DNA from 3 places in the Planococcus donghaensis genome. Region 3 is predicted to be linked to each of the others. Evidence: a T-box and tRNA genes for the amino acid it is inferred to sense, from the RefSeq annotation. Region 3 holds a T-box; the other regions hold tRNA genes.
What was found. A T-box is a leader RNA that pairs with one kind of tRNA and senses whether it is charged. The one in region 3 lies ahead of tyrS (tyrosine--tRNA ligase), so its partner is inferred to be a tRNA-Tyr.
Positions count from the first base shown of each region.

Region 1 (9,669 bases), on a different replicon from region 3:
AACGCTTCTGTTGCTTTAGTAATCGCTTTCAAATTACGTAAGTTTGTTTCTGTATCTACACTGCCGTCTGTTTGACCAATCAGGATGTCCCCTTCATCTGTAACGCGATGGCCTAACTCTTCGATGCGGTCTACAACACCTGCATAACGGATAGCGCTTGGTCCCATATCAACACCACGACGAGTTTGACCGTGGTCCATTGGAACTCCGATAATAGAAATATTTAATTTATTCATTATTTTATACCCCCTTAGCAAGATAGACTTATTGTAACCGCTAAGGTCTCTTTGGCTCAACTGTACAATTTCACGTATATTTATTCGCTTTTTTCGCCAAATCTTTTTTCACTTTTGGCCACTCTTTATCGATAATGGAATAGACCACTGCATCTCGCGGTTTGCCATTTGACCGAATTCGCTCATTTCGAAGAACTCCTTCTTTAACCGCTCCGATCCGTTCAATCGCCTTCTGCGAGCGCACATTTTCAGCATCTGTCTTAAACTGAACACGAATCATGCCACGTTCTTCAAAACAATAGCTAAGTAACGCACGTTTAACAGATGTATTGACATGCGTCCGCTGTGCTGACAACGCATAAAATGTTGCTCCCATTTCACAGCTTTTATTCGTATCATCAATTGCATATATACGGGTCGTACCGATAACTTCTGCTGTTTCCGGATTTTCCACCGCAAAAATAAGTACATTTGACTGATTCATTCCCGCTTCTAGCCACGCCACCATATCTTCAAAATTTTCGACTTGATTGAGCATATGCTCAAAAATCTTCGGTGTATACAAAGCCCATAACGCTTCAAAATCATCTCTTTTTAATAACCGTAAACGAATGCCATCTGATTCAATAATCATCCCGATCTCTCCTTTTTACGTAAAGTATACCGACTGGATGTGCTCTACAAAATCTTCTTCAAGTGCACCCATTTGTTTTGTTAGAAAATAAGTAGAAACTGCGGGCAGCGGAAACAAATCAAAATGTGCTTCCATTAAGCGACCTTCCACCAATTCGCGCCGCACTATGGATTTGGGCAAAAACGATGTCCCTAGCCCTTCTTGTATAAAGCGTTTCACAATATGTGCTTGTGTCACTTTCATTGTTCGAATTCCAGGCATCTGGAGGCGTAATTTTTCCAATAGCTCTTCCCAAAAAACAGGATGATGATGCGTAAACAAAATCGATTTTCGTAAAGTTTCTTCTATTGAAATGGCTGGTCCTGTTTCATCGTCATAAGCATCTCTTGGCAAAATAAATAACAATGGATCCTCATATACAACAAGCGATTCAATCGTACGACTAATAGACGGTAAAGCAGAAATTCCAGCCGATACTTCTTCTGTTTCAACCAAATCCTCTATAGCTTCTGATTCTTCCACCCGGATGACTAGCTCAACCTCTGGATGTTGTTCTGTAAAAGACCGCAGCACATAAGGCAAAACCGTTTCGGCCATTAACGGGGAAATCGCCAATGTCCATTTCTTTCGGTAGCCTTGAGCAAAAGCGTGCAATTCTTCCACACTGCCATCTAGTTGCTCTAACACTTTCTGTGCTTTTTCTTTAAAATGTCGGCCTTCTTCTGTTAACGATACCCGATTATGACTGCGCTTAAATAAAGAGAGTCCTAAATTTTCTTCCAATAATCGAATATGGACCGTTACACTTGGCTGCGACATCAACAAGCGCTCTGACGTTTTTCTGAAATTCAAGGTTTCTGCCGCATCCACAAACGTTCTCAACCATTGAACTTCCATAACATCCCTCATTTCGATTAATATTTTTAATTGTCTTAATTATATATCTTTAATTTTTATTATCAATCGCTAGGAGTAAACTAAAAGAAAAGGAGGAATTCACATGTTTCAAAAAGGATTAAAAGGCGTAGTAGCTGTTCAAACTGCGATTGCTTCTGTGGACGGGGACTTAGGGGAATTACGCTATCGTGGTGAACTGGTTGAAGCGGTTATCCAAGAGAAATCATTTGAGGAAACAGCTTATTTTCTTTGGTACGGTCAATCACCAAACGTCCAACAACTCGAGCAACTTCAACAACAATTGCTGTTTTACCGAAAACTACCTGAGCATATTGTTCAAATTACAGAGCTTTTGCCAAAAGAAATCTCATTAATGGATGCTATGCGAACATTGGTATCCGCTTATACACATACCAAATTCCAAGCCTTATCTTCTCAAGAACAAGCCATTGCACTTACAGCAGCGTTACCGGTAATGACCGCAGCTTTTTACCGCATTCAAAATGGACAGCAACCCGTTGAACCGAGAGATGATTTAGGACACACCGCTAATTATCTTTGGATGATCAACGAACAACTGCCTTCTGCTGTGCAAACAGAAGCGCTCGAAACGTATTTAAAACTAACGATGGAACATGGCATGAATGCTTCAACGTTTGCGGCACGTGTTACCATTTCAACGGAGTCCGACTTAGTATCCGCCATCACCTCAGCTCTTGGCACCATGAAAGGCCCTCTTCACGGGGGTGCCCCGTCAGGCGTTATCGATTTACTGGATACGATAAAAACGGAAGATCGCATCGCTCCAATTATTGAAGAAAAATTAAATAATGGAGAAAAAATTATGGGCTTTGGTCACCGAGTTTACCGGACAGAAGATCCACGGTCCATCATCCTTCGAAAAAAATGCCTAGCGCTTCAAGGAGAAGATGCGTGGCTCGATTTAGCAGTGACAGCAGAAGCCTATATTGTTAAAAAGCTCAATAAACAAAAGCCTGGTCGGGCACTTTACACCAATGTAGAATTTTATGCAGCAGCGATTATGCGATCTATTGAGATGCCGACTCAATTGTTTACACCCACTTTCAGTGTGGCGCGCATCGTGGGATGGACAGTTCATACAATCGAACAACAAGAAAACAACGTCATCTTCCGTCCACAGTCCGAATACATCGGAACCTAAAAAAAACCCGTATCCAAATGAATGGATACGGGTTTTTTACACATGGATAGTACAAATACACATGGAACAATGGAGCCTAGGGGGCTCGAACCCCTGACCTCGTCACTGCCAGCGACGCGCTCTCCCAGCTGAGCTAAGGCCCCGCGCTGAACAGGCGCAAGGATGTTAAAAGAATGAGCCATGAAGGATTCGAACCTTCGACCCTCTGATTAAAAGTCAGATGCTCTACCAGCTGAGCTAATGGCTCACAATAAAAAATGGCTGGGGTACCTGGATTCGAACCAGGGCATGACGGGATCAAAACCCGTTGCCTTACCGCTTGGCTATACCCCATCGGTACTCATAATAAAACTGGTGGTGGGGGCAGATTCGAACTGCCGAACCCGAAGGAGCGGATTTACAGTCCGCCGCGTTTAGCCACTTCGCTACCCCACCGTATACAGTTATGAAAAGAATGGTGGAGGATGACGGGATCGAACCGCCGACCCTCTGCTTGTAAGGCAGATGCTCTCCCAGCTGAGCTAATCCTCCAAAATGGTGACCCCTACGGGATTCGAACCCGTGTTACCGCCGTGAAAGGGCGGTGTCTTAACCGCTTGACCAAGGGGCCTTGCATAATAAAATCGTTTATTTCATTCCCTATTAGAGAAACCTTGTAAAAACAAAAGCTTCCAACCGGATTCGAACCGGTGACCTCTTCCTTACCATGGAAGCACTCTACCTGCTGAGCTATGGAAGCAAGGTAAAAGAATCATTAGGAATAAAAAATAAACATAGAATAGCCCAGCGACGTCCTACTCTCACAGGGGGAAACCCCCAACTACCATCGGCGCAAAAGAGCTTAACTGCCGTGTTCGGGATGGGAACGGGTGTGGCCTCTTTGCCATCATCACTGGACTATTTGGTTGAGTGCTTGTTCACTCAAAACTGGATAAACGACATTGGAACGGGCAAGTCTTCGTGTACATGGTTTTGGTTAAGTCCTCGATCGATTAGTATTCGTCAGCTGCACATGTCGCCACGCTTCCACCTCGAACCTATCTACCTCATCGTCTTTGAGGGATCTTACTTGCTTGCGCAATGGGAAATCTCATCTTGAGGGGGGCTTCGTGCTTAGATGCTTTCAGCACTTATCCCGGCCACACATAGCTACCCAGCGATGCCCTTGGCAGAACAACTGGTACACCAGCGGTGTGTCCATCCCGGTCCTCTCGTACTAAGGACAGCTCCTCTCAAATTTCCTGCGCCCGCGACGGATAGGGACCGAACTGTCTCACGACGTTCTGAACCCAGCTCGCGTACCGCTTTAATGGGCGAACAGCCCAACCCTTGGGACCGACTACAGCCCCAGGATGCGATGAGCCGACATCGAGGTGCCAAACCTCCCCGTCGATGTGGACTCTTGGGGGAGATAAGCCTGTTATCCCCGGGGTAGCTTTTATCCGTTGAGCGATGGCCCTTCCATGCGGAACCACCGGATCACTAAGCCCGTCTTTCGACCCTGCTCGACATGTACGTCTCGCAGTCAAGCTCCCTTCTGCCTTTACACTCTGCGAATGATTTCCAACCATTCTGAGGGAACCTTTGGGCGCCTCCGTTACTCTTTAGGAGGCGACCGCCCCAGTCAAACTGCCCGCCTGACACTGTCTCCCAAGCCGATCAGGCTTGTGGGTTAGAATTTCAATACAACCAGGGTAGTATCCCACCGACGCCTCCTCCGAAGCTGGCGCTCCGGGCTCTAAGGCTCCTACCTATCCTGTACAAGTTGCACCAAAATTCAATATCAGGCTACAGTAAAGCTCCACGGGGTCTTTCCGTCCTGTCGCGGGTAACCTGCATCTTCACAGGTACTATAATTTCACCGAGTCTCTCGTTGAGACAGTGCCCAGATCGTTACGCCTTTCGTGCGGGTCGGAACTTACCCGACAAGGAATTTCGCTACCTTAGGACCGTTATAGTTACGGCCGCCGTTTACTGGGGCTTCAATTCGCACCTTCGCTTGCGCTAAGCACTCCTCTTAACCTTCCAGCACCGGGCAGGCGTCAGCCCCTATACGTCACCTTACGGTTTTGCAGAGACCTGTGTTTTTGCTAAACAGTCGCCTGGGCCTATTCACTGCGGCTCTCTCGGGCTATACACCCTACCAGAGCACCCCTTCTCCCGAAGTTACGGGGTCATTTTGCCGAGTTCCTTAACGAGAGTTCACTCGCTCACCTTAGAATTCTCTTCTCGCCTACCTGTGTCGGTTTGCGGTACGGGCACCTCCCGCCTCGCTAGAGGCTTTTCTTGGCAGTGTGAAATCAGGGACTCTGAGACTCAGTCTCTTGCCATCACAGCTCAACGTATCAGGAATGGGATTTGCCTCATTCCACGCCTCACTGCTTGGACGTGCACAACCAACGGCACGCTCACCTTATCCTTCTGCGTCCCCCCATTGCTCAAACGGCGGGGAGGTGGTACAGGAATATCAACCTGTTGTCCATCGTCTACGCCTATCGGCCTCGACTTAGGTCCCGACTAACCCTGAGCGGACGAGCCTTCCTCAGGAAACCTTAGGCATTCGGTGGACGGGATTCTCACCCGTCTTTCGTTACTCATACCGGCATTCTCACTTCTAAGCGCTCCACAGTCCTTCCGGTCTGACTTCAACGCCCTTAGAACGCTCTCCTACCACGGATCTCTTACGAGATCCATCCACAGCTTCGGTAATCCGTTTAGCCCCGGTACATTTTCGGCGCAGTGTCACTCGACCAGTGAGCTATTACGCACTCTTTAAATGATGGCTGCTTCTAAGCCAACATCCTGGTTGTCTAAGCAACGCCACATCCTTTTCCACTTAACGGATATTTGGGGACCTTAGCTGGTGGTCTGGGCTGTTTCCCTCTTGACTACGGATCTTATCACTCGCAGTCTGACTCCCAAGCATAAATCACTGGCATTCGGAGTTTGTCTGAATTCGGTAACCCGGGATGGGCCCCTAGTCCAAACAGTGCTCTACCTCCAGGATTCTCTATCTTGAGGCTAGCCCTAAAGCTATTTCGGAGAGAACCAGCTATCTCCAGGTTCGATTGGAATTTCTCCGCTACCCACACCTCATCCCCGCACTTTTCAACGTGCGTGGGTTCGGGCCTCCAGTAAGTGTTACCTTACCTTCACCCTGGACATGGGTAGATCACCTGGTTTCGGGTCTACAACTGCATACTCTGTCGCCCTATTCAGACTCGCTTTCGCTGCGGCTCCGCCTTCTCAGCTTAACCTTGCATGCAATCGTAACTCGCCGGTTCATTCTACAAAAGGCACGCCATCACCCATTAACGGGCTTTGACTACTTGTAGGCACACGGTTTCAGGATCTATTTCACTCCCCTTCCGGGGTGCTTTTCACCTTTCCCTCACGGTACTGGTTCACTATCGGTCACTAGGAAGTATTTAGCCTTGGGAGATGGTCCTCCCAGATTCCGACGGAATTTCACGTGTTCCGCCGTACTCAGGATCCACTCTGGAGGGGCAAGGTTTTCGGCTACGGGGCTGTTACCCACTGCGGCGGACCGTTCCAGGTCGCTTCGCCTAATCCTACCTTTTGTAACTCCGTATAGAGTGTCCTACAACCCCAAGAGGCAAGCCTCTTGGTTTGGGCTGATCCCGTTTCGCTCGCCGCTACTCAGGGAATCGCATTTGCTTTCTCTTCCTCCAGGTACTTAGATGTTTCAGTTCCCTGGGTCTGCCTTCTCATGTGCTATAGATTCACACATGGATACTACTCGATTAAAAGTAGTGGGTTCCCCCATTCGGAAATCTCCGGATCACAGCTCACTTACAGCTCCCCGAAGCATATCGGTGTTAGTGCCGTCCTTCTTCGGCTCCTAGTGCCAAGGCATCCACCGTGCGCCCTTTCTAACTTAACCAATGGTTAATTAAAAAGTTGTGACTAAAAGTCACGCGTACTTGAATTTCTTGCATTTGTTTCAATGTCGTTTTATCCAGTTTTCAAAGAACAAGTTGTTGAAAGTCACAAAAAAAGGCGTTGCCGCCTGAAGGTGAACCTTCAAAACTGAACGCAAAACGTCAACCCCGGAGCGCTAGGCGCCCGGTTCCGAATTTATCCTTAGAAAGGAGGTGATCCAGCCGCACCTTCCGATACGGCTACCTTGTTACGACTTCACCCCAATCATCTGTCCCACCTTCGGCGGCTGGCTCCACAAGGGTTACCTCACCGACTTCGGGTGTTACAAACTCTCGTGGTGTGACGGGCGGTGTGTACAAGGCCCGGGAACGTATTCACCGTGGCATGCTGATCCACGATTACTAGCGATTCCGGCTTCATGCAGGCGAGTTGCAGCCTACAATCCGAACTGAGAACGGTTTTATGGGATTGGCTCCCCCTCGCGGGTTGGCAACCCTTTGTACCGTCCATTGTAGCACGTGTGTAGCCCAGGTCATAAGGGGCATGATGATTTGACGTCATCCCCACCTTCCTCCGGTTTGTCACCGGCAGTCACCTTAGAGTGCCCAACTAAATGCTGGCAACTAAGATCAAGGGTTGCGCTCGTTGCGGGACTTAACCCAACATCTCACGACACGAGCTGACGACAACCATGCACCACCTGTCACCACTGTCCCCGAAGGGAAAAGCGTATCTCTACACCGGGCAGTGGGATGTCAAGACCTGGTAAGGTTCTTCGCGTTGCTTCGAATTAAACCACATGCTCCACCGCTTGTGCGGGCCCCCGTCAATTCCTTTGAGTTTCAGCCTTGCGGCCGTACTCCCCAGGCGGAGTGCTTAATGCGTTAGCTGCAGCACTAAGGGGCGGAAACCCCCTAACACTTAGCACTCATCGTTTACGGCGTGGACTACCAGGGTATCTAATCCTGTTTGCTCCCCACGCTTTCGCGCCTCAGCGTCAGTTACAGACCAGAAAGTCGCCTTCGCCACTGGTGTTCCTCACATCTCTACGCATTTCACCGCTACACATGGAATTCCACTTTCCTCTTCTGCACTCAAGTCCCCAGTTTCCAATGACCCTCCACGGTTGAGCCGTGGGCTTTCACATCAGACTTAAAGGACCGCCTGCGCGCGCTTTACGCCCAATAATTCCGGACAACGCTTGCCACCTACGTATTACCGCGGCTGCTGGCACGTAGTTAGCCGTGGCTTTCTGGTGAGGTACCGTCAAGGTACCAGTAGTTAGTTGGTACTTGTTCTTCCCTCACAACAGAGTTTTACGATCCGAAAACCTTCGTCACTCACGCGGCGTTGCTCCGTCAGACTTTCGTCCATTGCGGAAGATTCCCTACTGCTGCCTCCCGTAGGAGTCTGGGCCGTGTCTCAGTCCCAGTGTGGCCGATCACTCTCAGGTCGGCTACGCATCGTCGCCTTGGTAGGCCATTACCCCACCAACTAGCTAATGCGCCGCGGGCCCATCCTGCAGTGACAGCCGAAACCGTCTTTCCGTGCAGCCTCAGGAGAGGCCGCAAACTATTCGGTATTAGCACCGGTTTCCCGGAGTTATCCCGATCTGCAGGGCAGGTTGCCCACGTGTTACTCACCCGTCCGCCGCTAAACCAGAAGGAGCAAGCTCCTCTGGTTCCGCTCGACTTGCATGTATTAGGCACGCCGCCAGCGTTCGTCCTGAGCCAGGATCAAACTCTCCATTATAGAGTAGTGTTGATTGCTCAATACTGCTGGCGTATCGCCGTCCGAAGACGCACGATTCGCTTTGATCTGCATAATGCTGATCAGTAAGTTTTGCGCGGGCCGTTTTGCGCGGCCGTTGCTGTTTGTTGACGTTTTGCTGTTCAGTTTTCAAGGTTTCAGTTTGTTTCATTTTGTTTGCCGCGCTCATTGGCGACTCAACTAATATACCATGCTGATATATCAGAGTCAACACTTTATGCAAATAATCTTTGATTTTATAAAAAAAGTCTATTTTAAAATAAGAATTCCTAACTTTATATTCCACTTTAAATAGAGATAGCTATCTATCGACGAGTGCTTGAAACCTTGCTACGACTTGATTTTCTTATCTTATTTACTTCCTGTTATTTTTCATATGACACCATAGAAAAATGCTAATTTATTATCGGGAATTTTTTATCCTAAACTCAACTTTAACTATCCATCCAACTAATAAAACAGTCAGCCTTCAACTGTAGCGTTTCTTCGATAAGCGCTTTGTAAATGATTTAACAAAATTAATATTACGATTTCAACTCTAGAGCTCTACTTTCAAAAACGTTTTTCTATAAATTCCTTTTTCACTGGATCAGCTAGGTAAACTAAGCCTTCCTAAACAAATGATTGTTTTCATTATCCGCTTATTAGAATAGTAAGGGTTCGAAAAAAATTCACGAATAAAAAATCGCGGCTCTCTTTTATCGCAGCTCTACAAATTTCTTCCGAACAGGCTCGGTTGCTCCAAAATATTGACGCTCTATTCATCAATCAGCTACTTTGCTCTTAAGCTCAGAAAAGTTTACGCGACCCTTGCTTCTAGATGCAACGCGCTAGTCAACGCGTAATAAAGTTCTCCATAACAAAAACCCCTTGATTTAATCAAGGGGTTTAAACTTATTCTCCATCTTTTTCTGGCGTTTCTTCTATAGAACTAACTTGATCGTCTACAACACTTTCGTTTGCTTCAGAATTTTCGTTGATTGTTGTTTCAGCATTATCTTCTTCGCCTTCTTCTAACTCTTCCGGCACGTCGATATCCTTTTTAA
Region 1 is NZ_CP016544.1:3,943-13,611, forward strand. It holds gene rocF (arginase) at 1-236, opposite strand, end outside; gene BCM40_RS16135 (GNAT family N-acetyltransferase) at 307-870, opposite strand; gene BCM40_RS16140 (LysR family transcriptional regulator) at 886-1,767, opposite strand; gene BCM40_RS16145 (citrate synthase/methylcitrate synthase) at 1,871-2,950, shown strand; tRNA gene BCM40_RS16150 (tRNA-Ala) at 3,021-3,093, opposite strand; tRNA gene BCM40_RS16155 (tRNA-Lys) at 3,125-3,197, opposite strand; tRNA gene BCM40_RS16160 (tRNA-Gln) at 3,209-3,283, opposite strand; tRNA gene BCM40_RS16165 (tRNA-Tyr) at 3,303-3,385, opposite strand; tRNA gene BCM40_RS16170 (tRNA-Val) at 3,406-3,481, opposite strand; tRNA gene BCM40_RS16175 (tRNA-Glu) at 3,486-3,560, opposite strand; tRNA gene BCM40_RS16180 (tRNA-Thr) at 3,617-3,689, opposite strand; rRNA gene rrf (5S ribosomal RNA) at 3,732-3,847, opposite strand; rRNA gene BCM40_RS16190 (23S ribosomal RNA) at 3,923-6,854, opposite strand; rRNA gene BCM40_RS16195 (16S ribosomal RNA) at 7,059-8,605, opposite strand; partial or broken gene BCM40_RS16640 (DNA gyrase C-terminal beta-propeller domain-containing protein) at 9,518-9,669, opposite strand, start outside.
Region 1: it has a tRNA-Tyr gene. The T-box ahead of tyrS (tyrosine--tRNA ligase) is inferred to sense a tRNA for this amino acid. The anticodon was not compared.

Region 2 (9,669 bases), 1.0 Mb from region 3:
ACTTGATACAGCTGATGCTGGTAAAGCTCCACGATTTCGGCGAATGCGTTCTGATCGCCTTTTATTACTTTTGCTATTCGTTTGTTCACTAACGCATCCATGATCTCATTTCCCTCCGCCTATGCGGCTGTACTTTATATACGTATCTCTCTTTAAAAAGTTTCACTTATTTTTTCTTATTCTATCGTATCAGACAATACCCAAATAAATCCAACTAATTTTTTAACGATTTAGATTTGAAAAAGTTGCGACGTATTGTTATTTTTTATAACAAAAATAATAGCTCAAGCGAGTCTAATAAAAAAAGATCGTAGACAACTCCATGGAGTTTTCTACGATCCTTTCACCTAAAAGAACTTATAATAATTTTTCGCCGAACAATGAACCGATCAACGCAACTGCTACATCAGCTGTTTTGTTTTTCTCATCAAGAATCGGGTTTACTTCTACAAATTCAGCAGACGTAATGATGTTTGCATCAAACAACATTTCCATTGCTAAATGGCTTTCACGGTAGCTAATGCCGCCTGGAACGGGTGTCCCAACGCCTGGCGTGTACATTGGATCAATGCCATCAAGATCTAATGATAAGTGAACCGCATCTGTGTTGCGCTCTTCTTTTAAGTACTTAATCGATTCTTCGATTACGGCATGCATGCCCATTTTATCAATTTCGTGCATGCTATAAACGCGAATGCCGTGTTCTTTGATCAATTCACGCTCACCAGGGTCTACTGAACGAGCTCCGATGATGACAATGTTTTCAGGTTTTACTTTTGGTGAATACCCGCGAATGTTCGTCAATTTTTCATGACCATGTCCAAAGCTTGCTGCAAGCGGCATGCCGTGGATGTTACCTGATGGTGACGTATCGCTTGTGTTCATATCTGCATGCGCATCATACCAAATAACGCCTAAGTTTTCGTGACGTTCTGAAATTCCAGCAAGTGTACCAATCGCAATACTGTGATCGCCACCTAATACTAATGGGAAATTTCCAGCTTCTGCTACGTTAAATACTTTATCGCCTAACGCTTCTGTTGCTTTAGTAATCGCTTTCAAATTACGTAAGTTTGTTTCTGTATCTACACTGCCGTCTGTTTGACCAATCAGGATGTCCCCTTCATCTGTAACGCGATGGCCTAACTCTTCGATGCGGTCTACAACACCTGCATAACGGATAGCGCTTGGTCCCATATCAACACCACGACGAGTTTGACCGTGGTCCATTGGAACTCCGATAATAGAAATATTTAATTTATTCATTATTTTATACCCCCTTAGCAAGATAGACTTATTGTAACCGCTAAGGTCTCTTTGGCTCAACTGTACAATTTCACGTATATTTATTCGCTTTTTTCGCCAAATCTTTTTTCACTTTTGGCCACTCTTTATCGATAATGGAATAGACCACTGCATCTCGCGGTTTGCCATTTGACCGAATTCGCTCATTTCGAAGAACTCCTTCTTTAACCGCTCCGATCCGTTCAATCGCCTTCTGCGAGCGCACATTTTCAGCATCTGTCTTAAACTGAACACGAATCATGCCACGTTCTTCAAAACAATAGCTAAGTAACGCACGTTTAACAGATGTATTGACATGCGTCCGCTGTGCTGACAACGCATAAAATGTTGCTCCCATTTCACAGCTTTTATTCGTATCATCAATTGCATATATACGGGTCGTACCGATAACTTCTGCTGTTTCCGGATTTTCCACCGCAAAAATAAGTACATTTGACTGATTCATTCCCGCTTCTAGCCACGCCACCATATCTTCAAAATTTTCGACTTGATTGAGCATATGCTCAAAAATCTTCGGTGTATACAAAGCCCATAACGCTTCAAAATCATCTCTTTTTAATAACCGTAAACGAATGCCATCTGATTCAATAATCATCCCGATCTCTCCTTTTTACGTAAAGTATACCGACTGGATGTGCTCTACAAAATCTTCTTCAAGTGCACCCATTTGTTTTGTTAGAAAATAAGTAGAAACTGCGGGCAGCGGAAACAAATCAAAATGTGCTTCCATTAAGCGACCTTCCACCAATTCGCGCCGCACTATGGATTTGGGCAAAAACGATGTCCCTAGCCCTTCTTGTATAAAGCGTTTCACAATATGTGCTTGTGTCACTTTCATTGTTCGAATTCCAGGCATCTGGAGGCGTAATTTTTCCAATAGCTCTTCCCAAAAAACAGGATGATGATGCGTAAACAAAATCGATTTTCGTAAAGTTTCTTCTATTGAAATGGCTGGTCCTGTTTCATCGTCATAAGCATCTCTTGGCAAAATAAATAACAATGGATCCTCATATACAACAAGCGATTCAATCGTACGACTAATAGACGGTAAAGCAGAAATTCCAGCCGATACTTCTTCTGTTTCAACCAAATCCTCTATAGCTTCTGATTCTTCCACCCGGATGACTAGCTCAACCTCTGGATGTTGTTCTGTAAAAGACCGCAGCACATAAGGCAAAACCGTTTCGGCCATTAACGGGGAAATCGCCAATGTCCATTTCTTTCGGTAGCCTTGAGCAAAAGCGTGCAATTCTTCCACACTGCCATCTAGTTGCTCTAACACTTTCTGTGCTTTTTCTTTAAAATGTCGGCCTTCTTCTGTTAACGATACCCGATTATGACTGCGCTTAAATAAAGAGAGTCCTAAATTTTCTTCCAATAATCGAATATGGACCGTTACACTTGGCTGCGACATCAACAAGCGCTCTGACGTTTTTCTGAAATTCAAGGTTTCTGCCGCATCCACAAACGTTCTCAACCATTGAACTTCCATAACATCCCTCATTTCGATTAATATTTTTAATTGTCTTAATTATATATCTTTAATTTTTATTATCAATCGCTAGGAGTAAACTAAAAGAAAAGGAGGAATTCACATGTTTCAAAAAGGATTAAAAGGCGTAGTAGCTGTTCAAACTGCGATTGCTTCTGTGGACGGGGACTTAGGGGAATTACGCTATCGTGGTGAACTGGTTGAAGCGGTTATCCAAGAGAAATCATTTGAGGAAACAGCTTATTTTCTTTGGTACGGTCAATCACCAAACGTCCAACAACTCGAGCAACTTCAACAACAATTGCTGTTTTACCGAAAACTACCTGAGCATATTGTTCAAATTACAGAGCTTTTGCCAAAAGAAATCTCATTAATGGATGCTATGCGAACATTGGTATCCGCTTATACACATACCAAATTCCAAGCCTTATCTTCTCAAGAACAAGCCATTGCACTTACAGCAGCGTTACCGGTAATGACCGCAGCTTTTTACCGCATTCAAAATGGACAGCAACCCGTTGAACCGAGAGATGATTTAGGACACACCGCTAATTATCTTTGGATGATCAACGAACAACTGCCTTCTGCTGTGCAAACAGAAGCGCTCGAAACGTATTTAAAACTAACGATGGAACATGGCATGAATGCTTCAACGTTTGCGGCACGTGTTACCATTTCAACGGAGTCCGACTTAGTATCCGCCATCACCTCAGCTCTTGGCACCATGAAAGGCCCTCTTCACGGGGGTGCCCCGTCAGGCGTTATCGATTTACTGGATACGATAAAAACGGAAGATCGCATCGCTCCAATTATTGAAGAAAAATTAAATAATGGAGAAAAAATTATGGGCTTTGGTCACCGAGTTTACCGGACAGAAGATCCACGGTCCATCATCCTTCGAAAAAAATGCCTAGCGCTTCAAGGAGAAGATGCGTGGCTCGATTTAGCAGTGACAGCAGAAGCCTATATTGTTAAAAAGCTCAATAAACAAAAGCCTGGTCGGGCACTTTACACCAATGTAGAATTTTATGCAGCAGCGATTATGCGATCTATTGAGATGCCGACTCAATTGTTTACACCCACTTTCAGTGTGGCGCGCATCGTGGGATGGACAGTTCATACAATCGAACAACAAGAAAACAACGTCATCTTCCGTCCACAGTCCGAATACATCGGAACCTAAAAAAAACCCGTATCCAAATGAATGGATACGGGTTTTTTACACATGGATAGTACAAATACACATGGAACAATGGAGCCTAGGGGGCTCGAACCCCTGACCTCGTCACTGCCAGCGACGCGCTCTCCCAGCTGAGCTAAGGCCCCGCGCTGAACAGGCGCAAGGATGTTAAAAGAATGAGCCATGAAGGATTCGAACCTTCGACCCTCTGATTAAAAGTCAGATGCTCTACCAGCTGAGCTAATGGCTCACAATAAAAAATGGCTGGGGTACCTGGATTCGAACCAGGGCATGACGGGATCAAAACCCGTTGCCTTACCGCTTGGCTATACCCCATCGGTACTCATAATAAAACTGGTGGTGGGGGGCAGATTCGAACTGCCGAACCCGAAGGAGCGGATTTACAGTCCGCCGCGTTTAGCCACTTCGCTACCCCACCGTATACAGTTATGAAAAGAATGGTGGAGGATGACGGGATCGAACCGCCGACCCTCTGCTTGTAAGGCAGATGCTCTCCCAGCTGAGCTAATCCTCCAAAATGGTGACCCCTACGGGATTCGAACCCGTGTTACCGCCGTGAAAGGGCGGTGTCTTAACCGCTTGACCAAGGGGCCTTGCATAATAAAATCGTTTATTTCATTCCCTATTAGAGAAACCTTGTAAAAACAAAAGCTTCCAACCGGATTCGAACCGGTGACCTCTTCCTTACCATGGAAGCACTCTACCTGCTGAGCTATGGAAGCAAGGTAAAAGAATCATTAGGAATAAAAAATAAACATAGAATAGCCCAGCGACGTCCTACTCTCACAGGGGGAAACCCCCAACTACCATCGGCGCAAAAGAGCTTAACTGCCGTGTTCGGGATGGGAACGGGTGTGGCCTCTTTGCCATCATCACTGGACTATTTGGTTGAGTGCTTGTTCACTCAAAACTGGATAAACGACATTGGAACGGGCAAGTCTTCGTGTACATGGTTTTGGTTAAGTCCTCGATCGATTAGTATTCGTCAGCTGCACATGTCGCCACGCTTCCACCTCGAACCTATCTACCTCATCGTCTTTGAGGGATCTTACTTGCTTGCGCAATGGGAAATCTCATCTTGAGGGGGGCTTCGTGCTTAGATGCTTTCAGCACTTATCCCGGCCACACATAGCTACCCAGCGATGCCCTTGGCAGAACAACTGGTACACCAGCGGTGTGTCCATCCCGGTCCTCTCGTACTAAGGACAGCTCCTCTCAAATTTCCTGCGCCCGCGACGGATAGGGACCGAACTGTCTCACGACGTTCTGAACCCAGCTCGCGTACCGCTTTAATGGGCGAACAGCCCAACCCTTGGGACCGACTACAGCCCCAGGATGCGATGAGCCGACATCGAGGTGCCAAACCTCCCCGTCGATGTGGACTCTTGGGGGAGATAAGCCTGTTATCCCCGGGGTAGCTTTTATCCGTTGAGCGATGGCCCTTCCATGCGGAACCACCGGATCACTAAGCCCGTCTTTCGACCCTGCTCGACATGTACGTCTCGCAGTCAAGCTCCCTTCTGCCTTTACACTCTGCGAATGATTTCCAACCATTCTGAGGGAACCTTTGGGCGCCTCCGTTACTCTTTAGGAGGCGACCGCCCCAGTCAAACTGCCCGCCTGACACTGTCTCCCAAGCCGATCAGGCTTGTGGGTTAGAATTTCAATACAACCAGGGTAGTATCCCACCGACGCCTCCTCCGAAGCTGGCGCTCCGGGCTCTAAGGCTCCTACCTATCCTGTACAAGTTGCACCAAAATTCAATATCAGGCTACAGTAAAGCTCCACGGGGTCTTTCCGTCCTGTCGCGGGTAACCTGCATCTTCACAGGTACTATAATTTCACCGAGTCTCTCGTTGAGACAGTGCCCAGATCGTTACGCCTTTCGTGCGGGTCGGAACTTACCCGACAAGGAATTTCGCTACCTTAGGACCGTTATAGTTACGGCCGCCGTTTACTGGGGCTTCAATTCGCACCTTCGCTTGCGCTAAGCACTCCTCTTAACCTTCCAGCACCGGGCAGGCGTCAGCCCCTATACGTCACCTTACGGTTTTGCAGAGACCTGTGTTTTTGCTAAACAGTCGCCTGGGCCTATTCACTGCGGCTCTCTCGGGCTATACACCCTACCAGAGCACCCCTTCTCCCGAAGTTACGGGGTCATTTTGCCGAGTTCCTTAACGAGAGTTCACTCGCTCACCTTAGAATTCTCTTCTCGCCTACCTGTGTCGGTTTGCGGTACGGGCACCTCCCGCCTCGCTAGAGGCTTTTCTTGGCAGTGTGAAATCAGGGACTCTGAGACTCAGTCTCTTGCCATCACAGCTCAACGTATCAGGAATGGGATTTGCCTCATTCCACGCCTCACTGCTTGGACGTGCACAACCAACGGCACGCTCACCTTATCCTTCTGCGTCCCCCCATTGCTCAAACGGCGGGGAGGTGGTACAGGAATATCAACCTGTTGTCCATCGTCTACGCCTATCGGCCTCGACTTAGGTCCCGACTAACCCTGAGCGGACGAGCCTTCCTCAGGAAACCTTAGGCATTCGGTGGACGGGATTCTCACCCGTCTTTCGTTACTCATACCGGCATTCTCACTTCTAAGCGCTCCACCAGTCCTTCCGGTCTGACTTCAACGCCCTTAGAACGCTCTCCTACCACGGATCTCTTACGAGATCCATCCACAGCTTCGGTAATCCGTTTAGCCCCGGTACATTTTCGGCGCAGTGTCACTCGACCAGTGAGCTATTACGCACTCTTTAAATGATGGCTGCTTCTAAGCCAACATCCTGGTTGTCTAAGCAACGCCACATCCTTTTCCACTTAACGGATATTTGGGGACCTTAGCTGGTGGTCTGGGCTGTTTCCCTCTTGACTACGGATCTTATCACTCGCAGTCTGACTCCCAAGCATAAATCACTGGCATTCGGAGTTTGTCTGAATTCGGTAACCCGGGATGGGCCCCTAGTCCAAACAGTGCTCTACCTCCAGGATTCTCTATCTTGAGGCTAGCCCTAAAGCTATTTCGGAGAGAACCAGCTATCTCCAGGTTCGATTGGAATTTCTCCGCTACCCACACCTCATCCCCGCACTTTTCAACGTGCGTGGGTTCGGGCCTCCAGTAAGTGTTACCTTACCTTCACCCTGGACATGGGTAGATCACCTGGTTTCGGGTCTACAACTGCATACTCTGTCGCCCTATTCAGACTCGCTTTCGCTGCGGCTCCGCCTTCTCAGCTTAACCTTGCATGCAATCGTAACTCGCCGGTTCATTCTACAAAAGGCACGCCATCACCCATTAACGGGCTTTGACTACTTGTAGGCACACGGTTTCAGGATCTATTTCACTCCCCTTCCGGGGTGCTTTTCACCTTTCCCTCACGGTACTGGTTCACTATCGGTCACTAGGAAGTATTTAGCCTTGGGAGATGGTCCTCCCAGATTCCGACGGAATTTCACGTGTTCCGCCGTACTCAGGATCCACTCTGGAGGGGCAAGGTTTTCGGCTACGGGGCTGTTACCCACTGCGGCGGACCGTTCCAGGTCGCTTCGCCTAATCCTACCTTTTGTAACTCCGTATAGAGTGTCCTACAACCCCAAGAGGCAAGCCTCTTGGTTTGGGCTGATCCCGTTTCGCTCGCCGCTACTCAGGGAATCGCATTTGCTTTCTCTTCCTCCAGGTACTTAGATGTTTCAGTTCCCTGGGTCTGCCTTCTCATGTGCTATAGATTCACACATGGATACTACTCGATTAAAAGTAGTGGGTTCCCCCATTCGGAAATCTCCGGATCACAGCTCACTTACAGCTCCCCGAAGCATATCGGTGTTAGTGCCGTCCTTCTTCGGCTCCTAGTGCCAAGGCATCCACCGTGCGCCCTTTCTAACTTAACCAATGGTTAATTAAAAAGTTGTGACTAAAAGTCACGCGTACTTGAATTTCTTGCATTTGTTTCAATGTCGTTTTATCCAGTTTTCAAAGAACAAGTTGTTGAAAGTCACAAAAAAAGGCGTTGCCGCCTGAAGGTGAACCTTCAAAACTGAACGCAAAACGTCAACCCCGGAGCGCTAGGCGCCCGGTTCCGAATTTATCCTTAGAAAGGAGGTGATCCAGCCGCACCTTCCGATACGGCTACCTTGTTACGACTTCACCCCAATCATCTGTCCCACCTTCGGCGGCTGGCTCCACAAGGGTTACCTCACCGACTTCGGGTGTTACAAACTCTCGTGGTGTGACGGGCGGTGTGTACAAGGCCCGGGAACGTATTCACCGTGGCATGCTGATCCACGATTACTAGCGATTCCGGCTTCATGCAGGCGAGTTGCAGCCTACAATCCGAACTGAGAACGGTTTTATGGGATTGGCTCCCCCTCGCGGGTTGGCAACCCTTTGTACCGTCCATTGTAGCACGTGTGTAGCCCAGGTCATAAGGGGCATGATGATTTGACGTCATCCCCACCTTCCTCCGGTTTGTCACCGGCAGTCACCTTAGAGTGCCCAACTAAATGCTGGCAACTAAGATCAAGGGTTGCGCTCGTTGCGGGACTTAACCCAACATCTCACGACACGAGCTGACGACAACCATGCACCACCTGTCACCACTGTCCCCGAAGGGAAAAGCGTATCTCTACACCGGGCAGTGGGATGTCAAGACCTGGTAAGGTTCTTCGCGTTGCTTCGAATTAAACCACATGCTCCACCGCTTGTGCGGGCCCCCGTCAATTCCTTTGAGTTTCAGCCTTGCGGCCGTACTCCCCAGGCGGAGTGCTTAATGCGTTAGCTGCAGCACTAAGGGGCGGAAACCCCCTAACACTTAGCACTCATCGTTTACGGCGTGGACTACCAGGGTATCTAATCCTGTTTGCTCCCCACGCTTTCGCGCCTCAGCGTCAGTTACAGACCAGAAAGTCGCCTTCGCCACTGGTGTTCCTCCACATCTCTACGCATTTCACCGCTACACATGGAATTCCACTTTCCTCTTCTGCACTCAAGTCCTCCAGTTTCCAATGACCCTCCACGGTTGAGCCGTGGGCTTTCACATCAGACTTAAAGGACCGCCTGCGCGCGCTTTACGCCCAATAATTCCGGACAACGCTTGCCACCTACGTATTACCGCGGCTGCTGGCACGTAGTTAGCCGTGGCTTTCTGGTGAGGTACCGTCAAGGTACCAGTAGTTAGTTGGTACTTGTTCTTCCCTCACAACAGAGTTTTACGATCCGAAAACCTTCGTCACTCACGCGGCGTTGCTCCGTCAGACTTTCGTCCATTGCGGAAGATTCCCTACTGCTGCCTCCCGTAGGAGTCTGGGCCGTGTCTCAGTCCCAGTGTGGCCGATCACCCTCTCAGGTCGGCTACGCATCGTCGCCTTGGTAGGCCATTACCCCACCAACTAGCTAATGCGCCGCGGGCCCATCCTGCAGTGACAGCCGAAACCGTCTTTCCGTGCAGCCTCAGGAGAGGCCGCAAACTATTCGGTATTAGCACCGGTTTCCCGGAGTTATCCCGATCTGCAGGGCAGGTTGCCCACGTGTTACTCACCCGTCCGCCGCTAAACCAGAAGGAGCAAGCTCCTCTGGTTCCGCTCGACTTGCATGTATTAGGCACGCCGCCAGCGTTCGTCCTGAGCCAGGATCAAACTCTCCATTATAGAGTAGTGTTGATTGCTCAATACTGCT
Region 2 is NZ_CP016543.2:183,174-192,842, reverse strand. It holds gene sigW (RNA polymerase sigma factor SigW) at 1-101, opposite strand, end outside; gene rocF (arginase) at 358-1,266, opposite strand; gene BCM40_RS01000 (GNAT family N-acetyltransferase) at 1,337-1,900, opposite strand; gene BCM40_RS00995 (LysR family transcriptional regulator) at 1,916-2,797, opposite strand; gene BCM40_RS00990 (citrate synthase/methylcitrate synthase) at 2,901-3,980, shown strand; tRNA gene BCM40_RS00985 (tRNA-Ala) at 4,051-4,123, opposite strand; tRNA gene BCM40_RS00980 (tRNA-Lys) at 4,155-4,227, opposite strand; tRNA gene BCM40_RS00975 (tRNA-Gln) at 4,239-4,313, opposite strand; tRNA gene BCM40_RS00970 (tRNA-Tyr) at 4,333-4,416, opposite strand; tRNA gene BCM40_RS00965 (tRNA-Val) at 4,437-4,512, opposite strand; tRNA gene BCM40_RS00960 (tRNA-Glu) at 4,517-4,591, opposite strand; tRNA gene BCM40_RS00955 (tRNA-Thr) at 4,648-4,720, opposite strand; rRNA gene rrf (5S ribosomal RNA) at 4,763-4,878, opposite strand; rRNA gene BCM40_RS00945 (23S ribosomal RNA) at 4,954-7,886, opposite strand; rRNA gene BCM40_RS00940 (16S ribosomal RNA) at 8,091-9,641, opposite strand.
Region 2: it has a tRNA-Tyr gene. The T-box ahead of tyrS (tyrosine--tRNA ligase) is inferred to sense a tRNA for this amino acid. The anticodon was not compared.

Region 3 (9,669 bases):
TGCAAAACAAAGTCTGCACCCATTCGTAGCGGATTTTGCAAGTAAGGAGAGCAGAACGTATTGTCTACTACAACACGAATATTGTGTTTTTTTGCAACCGCTACTACAGCTTCTAAATTCACAATTTCCATTGTTGGATTGATTGGTGTTTCGACATAAATGCAAACCGTTTCTGGACGAATCGCTTTTTCAACTTCCGCTTCTGTGGTCATTGAAACCAAGCTATGCGTAATGCCATATTTTTCTTCCATGATTTCTAATAACCCAAACGTACAGCCATAAATGCCTCTTGAGCAAAGAACGTGATCTCCCGCTTTAGTCAAATAAATCAAAATCGCACTAACCGAGGCCATCCCCGACCCGAAAGCTAATGCACCTTGACCCCCTTCGATTTCCGCCATACGCTCTTCGAGTACACTTACTGTCGGATTGCCAAGGCGCGAATAAATATTCCCCTCGCAATTTCCTGCAAAGCGATCTTCCCCTTGTTCTGCATTTGCAAACGAGTAGGTCGAGGTTTGATAAAGCGGTGTCACCAAACTATCATGATGCTTAGTGCTGTCATAGCCTTTATGGATAACCGCCGTTTCAATATTCATTGCTTTTTCTTTCATTAACTATACACCCCTTAGTCTTTTTAGAAAGCGCTTACATTGATACTCATTTCCATTCTAACTCGTCTAATAAAAAAAAGAAAGCTAGTGCTTCCAACTATTCTACGGCTTGCTGTTGACTTGAGCTCACAAAATCAGTTATACTATTCTTTGTGTAAAATAATCGCAGCAGTTGTATGTGCGTGTTCGTCCATTTTATTCCTCATAGCAGGTGTATCGTGTAACTCTTTGGCTGCTGAGCGAAGGTACAAGAATATAAAATGGCTTGCAGCATGAATGCATCTGGTTTTTATTTTACTCTAAAAACCAAAAACAGAGGAGGAGACTTATATGTCTCGTTATACAGGTCCATCATGGAAACTGTCACGCCGCTTAGGAATTTCCCTTACAGGCACAGGTAAAGAATTAGAAAAACGCCCTTACGCACCAGGTCAACACGGTGCTAACCAACGCAGAAAAGTTTCTGAATATGGTTTGCAATTACAAGAAAAACAAAAACTACGCTTCATGTACGGAGTTAACGAACGTCAGTTCAAAACTTTGTTCAACAAAGCTGGTAAAATGCCTGGTAAGCACGGTGAAAACTTCATGATCCTTCTTGAAGCTCGCCTTGATAACGTTGTTTACCGTTTAGGTCTTGCGCGCACTCGTCGCCAAGCTCGCCAAATCGTAAACCACGGCCACATCCTTGTTGATGGCAAACGCGTTGACATCCCGTCATTCAGCGTGAAACCAGGACAAACAATTGCTTTCCGTGAAAAATCAAGCAACCTTGATGTAGTAAACGAAGCAATCGAAGTAAACAACTTTGTTCCTGAATACGTTACTATCGATACTGATAGCAAAACAGGAACTTTCGTACGCCTTCCAGAGCGTAGCGAATTGTCTGCTGAAATCAACGAACAGTTGATCGTTGAGTACTACTCACGTTAATTCCAACTTGATTTCGAAAACCTCTCAAAACCTTTTAAGGTTTTGGGAGGTTTTTTCTTTATATTTGCGACTTTCGCAAACAAACTTGGGTATCGCGCAAACAAACAGCTCGTATCCGCAAACAAAACACTCCATCCCGCAAACAAAACCAGCGTTCCTCATTATAAATCACAAAAAATCCCTAGAACCAGTAACGGTTCTAGGGATTTTCACATCAAAACGAATCAACTTTATTTTGTTTTAGTGCTTGGGCTAGTGTATTGTACACTTCAATATCTACAAACTTAATACCTAACTGCACAGCTGTTTGAGCGATCACTGGACTAATACCAGATAACGCCACCTTCACGCCGATAATTTCCAAACCTTTGATTAGCTGAAATACTTGTTGTGCAACCATCGTATCGATCATGGGCACACCTGATAAATCAATAAACAATTTTTCTAAATCGTGTTTAGAACTTTGAGCTAATGTTTTTTCAAAGATAATTTCAGCTCTGTGTGGTGTAATTTCGCCAACTAGCGGCAGCATTCCAATTTTGTTCGCTAATAAAATGACCGGTGCACTCATTTCCACAATCATCTGCTGCTGTGAATTCATACGTTTTTCAGCAGCCTTCGAATTTTGGTCCGTAAATTCGACAATGACTTTGCTAATGATGCGGACAACTGCTTGTGTCCACTCCATCAATTGCTCATGACTAACTTGTTCTTTATGATCTAATGCATACTTTGCAAGTTCGCATAAATATTGTTCTTGAGTACGGAAAAACTCACCAATCACCTCTACAATGGGTGTTTCAAGATGAGCTTCATCTTTTACGATAGATTCGATCCATCCTTGAAAATTTTCTACAAAATCCGTGTTTTCTTTTTGAAACATGGTGCAAAAGCGTAGATGAAATTCGTGATTCTGTTTTTTAAGCAATGCTATTTTATCAGGATCCGTCGAACCGTAAACACCAGCCTTACTTTTGTCTAAAGAACTATACCAGTCCTCTGTCATTTTTGAAGTCCGTGCGCTTAAGTGTTCATATAAGTCTTGATCTTTCAACATTTAACAGCTATTGCTTCAAATCGATTGTCCATACACATGTTCAAACTTGCATCGATTCGGCAATAGCTTCACCCCGCTCTCGCTATTAATTTCACATCAATTGTTTAGTAAACTTTATTAAATCTGTTTTTATCTACACCTGTATATCTACCCAAAACTCAGCTAATTAAACCAGAGCTCTTTTTTCAGAGATAGTTGAAGTATGTAAAAAAGTGTTCCTGTATTTTACAACTTGTGTTCTTTCTTCCTTATAATACTTTGTTTTCACAGTTTCTTCAAATAGGAAGAAACTTTTTGGTTAGTCATGGTAAACTGGAAAAAATGGAGGTGGAGTTAGATGCGAATTATTTCAATATGTCCAAGTAACACGGAACTTTTAGCATTTTTAAACGCTGAACATTTGTTAGTCGGGATTGATGATTATTCTGATTGGCCTAAAGAAATTACGACTTTGCCTCGACTCGGACCTGATTTATCCATTCGTATGGATGAGCTCGAGGCATTAAAACCTGATATAGTTTTGGCTTCGTTAAGTGTTCCAGGAATGGAAAAAAACGTGGATGAATTAGTAAAACGAAATATTCCACACCTTGTCCTCGATCCGCAATCACTTGACGAAATCGGACAAGACTTATTGCAAGTAGCTGATGCATGCGGGATTGATGCAACGGCTATCCACTCTGAATATTTGGCTGTTATCGAAGACATTAAGTCGCGCGGAAACCGAGCAAGTAACCGGCCTTCGTTATACTGGGAATGGTGGCCAAAGCCTGTGTTCACTCCTGGCAACATCAACTGGCTAACTGAAATTAGCCGCATGACCGGTGCTCGCAACCTTTTTGATGACACCGAATCTGCCAATATTCAAACCGATTGGGCGGATGTATTAGAACGTCAACCCGACTACATTTTACTTGCTTGGGTTGGTGTATTAACATCAAAAGTAAAACCAGAATTAATTAAAAAACGGCCTGGCTGGAAGGATATGAAAGCTATCGATCACATTCATGTGATGGAAGAAGAGTTGTATTGTCGTCCTTCTCCACGATTAATTGAAGGCGCAATCCGTTTAGGTAAACTAATTCATCCTGAGGAATTTAAAGACATGGAGTTGCCTCGCTTTATCAAAGAAAAACAACTATAACTTAAAAAGGACGACCGAAAATTTCGGTCGTCCTTTTATCATTATTATTGAAATTGAACCATATGGTATTTCTTTTTACCGCGACGAATAATGGCAAATGCATCATCTAAGCGATCTTTTTCGTCAACCATGTATTCTACATCCATTACTTTTTCACCATTTACTGAAATTGCACCATTTGTAACATCTTCGCGGGCTTGGCGTTTTGAAGAAGAAATGCCTGCTTCTACGATTAAATCTACAATCGACTTGTCTTCTTTAGACATTTCTATAGAAGGAACATCTTTAAATGCAGCTTTCATCTCCGAAGATGACAAAGCTTTCAAATCTCCACTAAACAACGCTTTAGTAATGCGCTGAGCGTCAGCTAATGCTGCTTCTCCGTGAATAAGTTTGGTCATTTCTTCAGCCAATGTTTTTTGTGCTTGGCGCAAGTGCGGTTCTGTTTCTACTGCTTTTTCTAACGTTTCGATGTCTTCACGGCCAATAAACGTGAAAATCTTCAAGTACTTGATCACATCTGCATCTGCAGCGTTAATCCAAAACTGGTAAAACTCGTATGGAGAAGTCTTTTTCGGATCTAACCAGACAGCCCCACCGGCTGATTTTCCGAATTTGGTGCCATCTGCCTTTGTCACAAGTGGAATGGTAATACCAAATGCTTTTGATTCTTCATCATGTGTTTTGCGAATCATTTCAAGGCCTGAAGTAATATTGCCCCATTGATCAGATCCACCGATTTGAATACGGCAGTTGTGTTCGTTATACAGGTGATTAAAGTCAATCGCTTGGATTAATGTGTACGAAAACTCAGTAAACGAAATTCCTGTTTCAAGACGTGAAGCAACCGAATCTTTGGCTAACATGTAATTTACGGAAATCAATTTACCGTAATCACGTAAAAACTCGATGACACTCATTGCTCCTATCCAATCACGGTTGTTGACCATTTTCGCCCCATTTTCAGATTTAAAATCAAAAATTTGTTCCATTTGAACTTTAATTCCTTCAACGTTGCGGTCAATTTGTTCAGTCGTTTGCAATTGACGTTCTTCATTGCGTCCTGAAGGGTCTCCAATCATTCCTGTCGCTCCACCCACTAGTAAAATTGGCTGATGACCATGCATTTGAAAACGACGTAATGTGAGTAACGGAACAATATGTCCAATGTGCATACTGTCTGCTGTAGGATCGACTCCGCAGTATAATGAAATTTTCTGTTCGTTTAATAATTTCTCCATGCCTTCTTCATCGGTTTGTTGGTACAACAAACCGCGCCATTGTAAATCTTGAATTAATTCGTTCGTCATTGTTGTTCCTCCTCTAAATGGTTGATCGATGAGAGCGTTAAAAATCCCCATAAAAAAGTCCCTGCATGAATTGTTCATGCAGGGACGCATTTGCGCGGTACCACCCAGCTTGGAGAACTTTGTCTCCCTCTCATCATGTGCCGAACGGGGCACTTCCGTAAACTCCAAACCTGTAATTCGATTCATGCATTTTGACCGGTTTGCACCACCCACCAGCTCTCTATACAAAATTGCACAATCTACTTCGGATTCTTCACTGTTTAAATATGAAATATACTAGTATTTTACTTTATTATTGCAACTTGTCAATATGCTTAGATGCAATTATAAGAATATGATATACTATAAAAGATTTTAGGAGGGCGATAATGTGCGTGATAAATTTAAGTATTGGCTAGGTAAAGCAGAAGAAACAACCGATAGATTGACTTCAACAAAATGGTTCAAGCGAATGAGCATAACAACAGGAGTGATTTGGAACTTAGCATTGATTCTGGCGATTGTTCTAGTTACAGTCGGAGTTTTTGCCGCTTCTGTTGGAGCAGGTTATTTTGCTTCACTGGTAGACGAGGAAAAACTTCGTCCTAAAGAAGAAATGCTCAAAGAAATTTATAGTTTTGAAGAAACTTCCGAAATGTATTTCGACAATGATGTCTATCTCGGAAAACTTCAAACAGATTTAGAACGAAGAGTTACTTCATTAGACAATGTATCAGATTATGCAATAAACGCTGTTCTAGCAACAGAAGATGAATATTTCCATGAACACGAAGGAATCGTTCCAAAAGCGATTTTCCGTGGTTTGATGCAAGATGTGTCAAATGCAGACACCCAAACAGGTGGTTCTACTTTGACGCAACAATTGATAAAAAACCAAATACTAACCAACGAAGTTTCTTACGAGCGAAAAGCAAAAGAAATTCTTCTTGCTATGCGTTTAGAGAAATTTATGGATAAAGACGAAATCATGGAAGCCTATTTGAATATCATTCCGTATGGCCGAATTTCCTCAGGTGCACATATTGCCGGCATTGAAACAGCCGCTAAAGGAATATTCAATGTATCGGCTAAAGATTTAAACTTGCCACAGTCGGCATTTATCGCCGGCATTCCAAAAGCTCCTTACACTTATACGCCCTATGCTGAAGGCGGAGTTGTAAAAGAAGAAGAAGCATTAGCTCCAGCTTTGGATCGAATGAAAACCGTTCTTTTCCGTATGAAAGAAACGGAATACATTACACAAAAAGAATACGATGAAGCAATGGCATATGATATTGTTGCGGATTTCCGTACAGGTGAAAAACGCTCATACTCCGAGTTCCCGTATGTCACAGTTGAAATCGAAAAACGGGCGTCTCGTATTATTATGGATGTACTAGCAGAGCGAGATGGTATCGATCCTGTTACCTTAAAAGAAAACAACAAACTTTATGAGGAATACGCAATTTTAGCGGATCGAGCTGTTAGATCTAATGGTTATCGAATTCACTCGACGATCGATAAAGACATTTATCTAGCTCAAGAAGAAGCTCAAAAGTCGTATGAATCTTTTGGTACAACTGCGTTAGGTAAAGGCTATAACGAAGTTGGAGAAGTAATAGACAAAGAGTATCCTGTTCAACTTGGTAGTATTATGATTGAAAATGGCACCGGACGCATCCTCAGTTTTGTTGGTGGCCGAAACCATGAAATCGAAAAGTTAAACCATGCGACTTCAGCTTATCGTTCAATGGGATCTACCGTAAAACCTTTATTGGTTTATGGCCCTGCTATTGAATTGGGTCAAATTGGTGCAGGTTCTCCTCTTGTCGATGTAAAATTCGAATATATGGATGGCAATGACATATGGAGTCCTAGCAACTTTATTTCATCTAGTGAGCAAGGAATTATGCCTGCACGAGATGCGTTAGCGCAATCTCAAAACTTACCGACAATTCGCTTGTTTGCTCAAATTCAACAACAACTGCCGATTCAATATATGATGAATGCGGGCTTTACACGCGTTGAAGAATCGGAGAATAATAATCCATCTTCTGCTTTAGGCGGCGGAATTGAAGCCTCTGTTGAAGAAATTGCCAGTGGTTATGCAATGATTGCGAATAACGGTCAATATGTAGCGCCAACCATGATTGATAAAATCGAAGACGCTGATGGCAACGTTATTTACGAACATAAAACAGAAACAAAAGAAATATTTACCCCTGCTACGTCTTATGTGTTAACAGATATGCTACGCGATGTTTTTAAAACAGATCGTGGTACTGCAAATCGCGCAAATCGTTTGTTGAAATTCGATGCTGATTTCGCAGGTAAAACTGGTACGACTCAAAGTACTACAGATGTATGGTTAGTCGGTTATAACCCGAACGTAACGATGGGACTATGGCTTGGCTACGACACAGAAAAAATCAAGTTATCGAAATTTGAAAACCGTGATTTGCCCGCTTCATTGCGCGTCAATCAAGTATGGGCTCGCTTAATGAACGCTAGTTATGATGCAAAACCAAAACTTGTTGGCACTGCAGAGAAATTCAAACAGCCTGATGGGGTTGTTACTAAATCGTTCTGCGGTATTTCTGGACTAGCTCCAGATGAGGCCTGCAAAAACGCAGGACTTGTTCGTTCAGATTTATTTAATGCTAAAGCTATGTTGCCTACAGAAAAAGACGATAGTTTTACAAGTGGTTCGTACACAACAATTGATGGCAAACGTTTTGCCGTGTTGTCTAATACACCAAGCGACTTTATCTCAGGCGGTGGAATTGGTGTTTCACAAAAATACATCGATCGCATGATGGCTCCGTTTGGAGGAGATGCGAGCAAACTATTCCCAGGCAACTCAAAATTCTCTTCGATTGTTGCAAGCGCTGAGTTTAAAGCGGATGATGCTGCTCCTGGTAGTGTTCAAGCAGCAATTAATGGGAAAACCATTACATGGTCCAACTCTGGATCAAATGATGTTGTGGGTTACAGAGTTTACAAAGGTGGTTCGCGTATAGCTTCAATTTCAGAAGCTCAAAGCAATTCCTATACGGCGAGTTCTCCTGGAAGCTATACAGTTGTAGCGGTAGATATTACAGGTAAACAATCAGCGGCTTCAAACAGTGTCACAATTGCCGCACCAAAACCGGAGCCGAAGCCAGAACCAAAACCGGATCCTGAACCAAAACCAGATCCTGAGCCGAAGCCAGATCCTGAACCAAAACCAGATCCTGAACCAAAGCCAGATCCTGAACCAAAACCAGATCCTGAACCAAAACCGGATCCTGAGCCAAAACCGGATCCTGAGCCAAAACCGGATCCTGAGCCAAAGCCAGATCCTGAGCCAAAGCCAGATCCTAAACCAGATAAACCGGAAAAACCAGAAAAACCAGATTCTAAACCCGATAAACCAGCCGAAGGTGACGCAACCTAACAACATGAACCCGATTCGCTTTTCTAGCGAATCGGGTTTTTTTAATTCAAAAAGCAGCGGACAGAAATTACTGTCCGCTGCTTTGAATGATCAATCTTCCATTGTAGACAAGTCACCTGCTGGCAAATCCAATTCCCATGCTTTTAAGACACGGCGCATAATTTTCCCGCTACGTGTTTTCGGCAGTTTGTCTTTAAACTCGATTTCGCGCGGTGCTGCGTGTGCAGCTAATCCTTTTTTAACAAACTGTTGAATTTCTTGTACTAATTCTTCTGATGGTTCGTATCCATCAACTAACGCTACGAATGCTTTGATGATTTCTCCACGAACCGGATCGGGTTTACCAATGACGCCAGCTTCAGCAACGGCTGGATGTTCAAGCAATTTACTTTCTACTTCGAACGGTCCAACGCGTTCTCCTGAAGTCATTATGACATCATCTACACGTCCTTGGAACCAGAAATAGCCTTCTTCGTCCATATAAGCCGAGTCTCCCGACACATACCATTTATCCTTCAAGAAATACGAATCGTATTTTGCAGGATTGTTCCAAATTTGGCGCATCATTGATGGCCACCCTTTTTCAATCGCCAAGTTCCCCATTTGGTTTGGTGGCAATTCATTTCCTTGGTCGTCGACAATAGCAACATTGAGTCCAGGAATGGGTTTCCCCATAGATCCTGGTTTAATGGCCATTGACGGGAAGTTACAGATTGTTTGCGCTCCTGTTTCTGTCATCCACCATGTATCATGAATGCGTTTATCAAATACTTGTGCTCCCCATCTCACCACTTCTGGGTTTAACGGTTCACCTACCGACAACACGTGTCGAAGTGTAGATAAATCATATTCTTTTACCAATGCATCTCCTGCTCCCATTAACATACGGAATGCCGTAGGCGCACTATACCAAACCGTCACACCAAAGTCTTCAATCGCCTTATACCAACCTTCTGGTGAAAATCTTCCGCCAAGAATAACCGTAGTAACCCCGTTTAACCAAGGAGAAAACACACCATAAGCAGTACCAGTTACCCACCCTGGGTCAGCTGTACACCAGTATATATCCGTTTCGTTGAAATCCAACACCCATTTACCTGTTTGGTATTGCTGCACCATTGCATATTGGGCATGCAGTACACCTTTAGGCTTACCAGTAGATCCAGAAGTATAATGAAGTACCAATCCATCTTCTT
Region 3 is NZ_CP016543.2:1,212,870-1,222,538, reverse strand. It holds gene megL (methionine gamma-lyase) at 1-614, opposite strand, end outside; gene rpsD (30S ribosomal protein S4) at 945-1,547, shown strand; gene BCM40_RS06120 (STAS domain-containing protein) at 1,762-2,604, opposite strand; gene BCM40_RS06115 (cobalamin-binding protein) at 2,942-3,748, shown strand; gene tyrS (tyrosine--tRNA ligase) at 3,793-5,058, opposite strand; T-box leader at 5,136-5,324, opposite strand; gene BCM40_RS06105 (transglycosylase domain-containing protein) at 5,429-8,473, shown strand; gene acsA (acetate--CoA ligase) at 8,564-9,669, opposite strand, start outside.